One region of the Vibrio sp. D173a genome, then DNA from elsewhere that is predicted to be linked to it. Evidence: riboswitches for the same ligand, from Rfam matches in the RefSeq annotation. Region 1 holds a riboswitch; the other holds the start of a gene.

The links. Region 1 has a riboswitch for lysine ahead of tet(35) (tetracycline efflux Na+/H+ antiporter family transporter Tet(35)). Riboswitches for the same ligand answer to the same signal wherever they lie in the genome.
Region 2: another riboswitch for lysine. It lies ahead of lysC (lysine-sensitive aspartokinase 3); the one in region 1 lies ahead of tet(35) (tetracycline efflux Na+/H+ antiporter family transporter Tet(35)).

The regions. Positions count from the first base shown of each region.
Region 1 is NZ_JAHGAH010000253.1:5,002-7,477, forward strand. Features, by position in the region: gene KIV40_RS22310 (inosine/guanosine kinase) at 1-199, shown strand, start outside; gene KIV40_RS22315 (H-NS family nucleoid-associated regulatory protein) at 328-735, opposite strand; lysine riboswitch at 1,337-1,517, shown strand; gene tet(35) (tetracycline efflux Na+/H+ antiporter family transporter Tet(35)) at 1,627-2,476, shown strand, end outside.
Region 2 is NZ_JAHGAH010000128.1:64,444-66,919, forward strand. Features, by position in the region: gene KIV40_RS14310 (alanine--glyoxylate aminotransferase family protein) at 1-513, opposite strand, end outside; lysine riboswitch at 737-915, shown strand; gene lysC (lysine-sensitive aspartokinase 3) at 1,039-2,391, shown strand; gene metH (methionine synthase) at 2,459-2,476, opposite strand, start outside.

The sequences.
Region 1 (2,476 bases):
TGCAAATAAATACCACAAAGAAAATGTGCCTAACTCAAGCAAGCACAATAATGAGTATTTAACTTACTCTTCATTCTCTCAAGTTTGTAAATATGCAAACCGTGCGAGTTATGAGGTTCTAGTACAGCATTCTCCACGTTTATCTCGTGGCCTTCCTGAGCGTGAAGATAGCTTGGAAGAAGCATACTGGGAACGTTAATTTATTATGTTGAATTAGCCAACCTATCACATACGAAAAATGGCGCATTTTGAATGCGCCATTTTTGTATCTATTTATAAATAAAAAGGTTCCGCTAGGGAATCTTTTTAAATTTTATAAATCTATTATTAGATTAGGAAATCGTCTAGAGATTTACCTGCATCAAGTTGCTCTTGGATTGCAGAAGGTGTACGACCTTGACCAGTCCAAGTTTTTTCTTCGCCGTTAGTATCAGTATATTTGTACTTAGCAGGGCGAGGAGCACGCTTAGATTTTGCTTTAGTTTTTGTTTCACCAGCAAGTGCACTAATTAGCGCTTCAACGTCGATACCGTCTTGAGCGATTTTTTCTGCGATAGCTGCTAGTTTCGCTTCTTGCTCAGCTTGTGCTGCGCGGTCTGCTTCTTCTGCTTCTTTACGCTCTTCAACAACGATAGTTAGTTTATCTAGAGCTTCTTCCAATTGCTCTAGAGTTAGCTCACGAGAAAATGCACGGAGGCTACGGATATTTAGAAGTGTTTTAGTCAGCTCAGACATAACGATTCCTATTAATAGGTTAAAAGTTTCTACATTGCTTATCGAGACGATAAATAAAATGCGAATCTAGATTTAAAAATTAGTGTCCTTATATTTAACTTTATCTTTCTCATATGTGCAAATGCTAATTCATGATTTAGATTAAATTTCTTTAGTTTTTTGGGGAGGAAACAATATTAATTAATCAATTTGAAATCTAATTAGTCATTTCCAACACTTTTCTCTTTATAGATACCATCTTTTTCTCGATCACCTTCATGTTTATTTATCGCTTGAATTTAATTTCTCTTTTTCTGACAGAGAAGGGTGAGATTGTGAATGTTGTTGTCGTCATATTTTTTTCATTTATTGTTACACGTAAAACTATGACGAATTTAATAGTAGTAATAAAGTTTCATAAACGACAACATAGAAGTGATTGCAGTTGCGTAATGTATGAGTTGATCACATTCCATTTATAAATCGAAAGTGCGATTATTTATTCATTTAATTTAGTTTGATGTGTTGCATTGGTAGGCCTCATGAGTACAATGGCTGTCACCTGATGCAATATTGCAGACAAATTGTTGTTAATTTGTACGATTAACAGTTAAATGTTTGTTATTGCCGTAGAGGTGCAGTCTCGAAGAGTAGCTATTATTGGGGTGATGCCAATGAATAATAGTGGAAGGCGATGATTGCCGAAGTAGGTGGCCTATCGAAGCCACTTGCTGGGGTTGTCTCTGAAAGGAACAACACTGCCATAGTATATTTACATCAAACTATGGAGCGCTACTGTAGGGTTGGGTGGAGTGTTCGCTTCCCTGTCGCTAAGTTCAACATGAGCACGTGCCGTATGCTACGTGACTTGTCTGCAGTAGATCTCTAGCCAAACTTTGGTTTTTGAAGATCATGAATTTAATAGATTTTGCACATTCTCCTGTTTCGTTATTACCGCCTATTGTCGCACTGACGCTGGCGATTCTAACTCGACGTGTTTTAGTTTCTCTTGGTGTTGGTATCGTACTGGGTGCGGTGCTACTTAACGATTGGTCTATCGGTAACACGGTAGGTTATGTTAGCTCTCAAGTTTCTTCTGTCTTTATTGAAGACGGTGGTATTAATACTTGGAACATGAGCATTGTTGGCTTCCTAATCCTTTTGGGTATGACAACAGCACTGTTAACACTTTCTGGTGGTACTCGCGCTTTCGCTGAATGGGCGCAAACACGAGTAAAAAGTAAACGCGGCTCTAAACTTCTTGCAGCCTTCCTTGGCGTATTCATTTTTGTCGACGATTACTTTAATAGTCTTGCCGTCGGTGCGATCTCTCGCCCAGTGACTGACCGTTTCTACGTCTCTCGCGCCAAGCTTGCGTACATCCTTGACTCAACCGCTGCACCAATGTGTGTGATTATGCCAGCTTCTAGTTGGGGTGCGTACATCATTACCATCATCGGTGGTATCTTGGTGTCACACGGCATCACTGAATACTCGGCGCTTGGTGCTTACGTTCGTCTTATTCCTATGAACTTCTACGCAGTATTTGCTCTACTAATGGTATTTGCAGTGGCGTGGTTTGGTCTGGATATCGGTAAGATGCGTGAACATGAAATCGCAGCGTCTCAAGGCCGTGGTTTTGATAAAGATAAAGAGAACGACTCACAAGAAGCACACGACTTAAACGAAGAGCTAGATATTCGTGAAAGCGAGAAAGGTAAGGTTTCTGACCTAATTCTTCCTATCGTAACGCTTATTGTGG
Region 2 (2,476 bases), on a different contig from region 1:
GACAATCGATAACAAACCGTATTGCTTCGCGAGTAGACCCAGAGCTTGAGCATCACTTACCGCGCCCGTCGATGTTTCAGCATGAACAAAAGCAAGAATCTTCGCATCAGGGTGCTGCTTTAATGCTTCTTCAACTTTATCGACCGATACAGGGGTTCCCCACTCATCATCGACGACAACCGCTTCACCACCAGCACGAACCACGTTTTCACGCATACGCTCACCGAAGACACCATTACGGCAGACGATAACTTTGTCGCCCTTTTCAATCAGGTTAACGAAGCACGTTTCCATGCCCGCACTGCCCGGCGCAGAAACTGCGATAGTAAATTCATTTTCCGTTTGGAAAGCGTATTTAAGCAGTTGTTTTAGTTCATCCATCATAGCAATGAAAAGTGGGTCTAGGTGACCAACCGTTGGACGGCTAAGCGCTTGTAAAACCTGAGGTGAAATATCAGATGGACCAGGTCCCATTAAAATACGATGTGGGGGAATAAAGCTTTGGATCGACATGTCAGCTCCTTGATTGCAGTCATTCATCCTGAGCGTTATAAAAGTTCTATTCAAAAGGTTGGCTCAGGTATCGAAGTTTTCACCCTAATAGATTTTTCCTCTATCGGCAATTAGCCCTAAGTATAGAGGTCAAACCACTGTCACAAATTCGTTAATAAAAACTTTCATAATGGTTGAGATATTGGTTGACAATGTAACAGCAAAACCGTTCAATGTTTAAGCTTTATGCAGAAGAGGAGCACTACCCAGGTAGGTGATTTGTGGAGCCGCAATTCCAATACCAATCACTCAGGGGGAGTAGTGCCGAGGTAAGTCAAAGTTGCAGGATTTGACTTGTCGGTTGACTTGGGTTGAGTCCCATCAACTGTCATCAGCGCCGTATGATGAAGAGCTTCTGAGGGTAAATTTTCAAATTACATTCTAACTACCTCTCTATTTGCTCTGTTCCTTTCCTCACCAAACATTGGATGTATTGGGCAACCAATTAATTGTTGTTATTTTTTCAGGAAGTCGTGGGAGAACGCAGTGAGCGCATTTAACGTAGCAAAATTCGGTGGAACCAGTGTTGCCAACTTTGAGGCAATGAGTCGTTGCTCCACTATCATAGAAAACAACCCAAATACTCGCCTTGTGGTTAGCAGCGCTTGCTCAGGTGTCACTAACCTCTTAGTTGAATTAGCAAATGGTGTTCAAGACCAAGAACATCGTGCGGAAGTACTTCAGAAACTAGCAGGCATCCACGAATCGATTCTGTCGCAACTTGAGGACGCAACCGAAGCTGCGGCAGAGGTTTATTCGATTCTTGATACCGTCACCAGTTTGGCAGAGGCTGCTTCAATTCAAGCAAGCACGAAACTGACCGATCATTTAGTCGCTTGTGGTGAATTAATGTCGACTCATATCCTTGCACAACTAATGCGTGAGCGTGGTGTGAATGCAGTTCGTTTTGATATTCGCGACGTGCTAAAAACCGATGGAAACTTTGGTCGAGCTGAACCTAATGTCGAGACCATTTCACAGCTAGCACAAGAAAAATTGGTACCCCTTTGCCAAGAATATGTGGTTATCACCCAAGGTTTTATTGGCTCAGATGAAGAAGGTAATACCACCACGCTTGGCCGTGGCGGCAGTGACTACAGTGCAGCACTCATTGCAGAAGGCGTGAAAGCTGCAGGTCTAGAGATTTGGACTGACGTTCCGGGCATCTACACTACAGACCCACGCATCGCCTCAAAAGCAGCGCCAATCCCAGAGATCAGCTTTAGCGAAGCATCAGAGATGGCAAACTTCGGCGCAAAAATCCTGCACCCTTCAACGCTAGTTCCTGCACTTCGTCACGATATTCCGGTATTTGTTGGGTCATCTAAAGAGCCAGAAAAAGGCGGTACATGGATTCGCCACCAAGTAGAGAGCTCACCTTTATTCCGAGCACTTGCTCTGCGCTGCAACCAAACCATGGTGACATTACGCAGTGCTAACATGTTCCACGCATACGGCTTCTTAGCGAAAGTATTTGAGATCCTAGCGAAGCACAAAATCTCTGTGGATCTGATCACCACATCTGAAATCAGTGTGTCACTCACTCTTGACCAAACAGACACGTCTGGCGGTGCTCCTCAGTTACCACAAGCCGCGCGTGAAGAGCTTGAAGAGCTATGTAAAGTAGAAGTAGAACACGACCTATGTCTCGTCGCTCTGATTGGTAACAACATGAGTGAAAGCAAAGGCTACGCGAAGCAAGTATTTGGCACGCTAGAAGACTTCAACCTACGTATGATCTGTTACGGAGCAAGTCCACATAACCTGTGCTTCCTTGTTCACGAGTCCGTATCTCGCCAAGCGATCCAAAAACTGCATACTGAATTGTTCGAGCAATAAGGCTGCTTTCATGTACTAATAAACAAGGGCTGCACATAGCAGCCCTTTTAGTTTCTATATGGTTTGGTTAACCGTTAATGTTCGG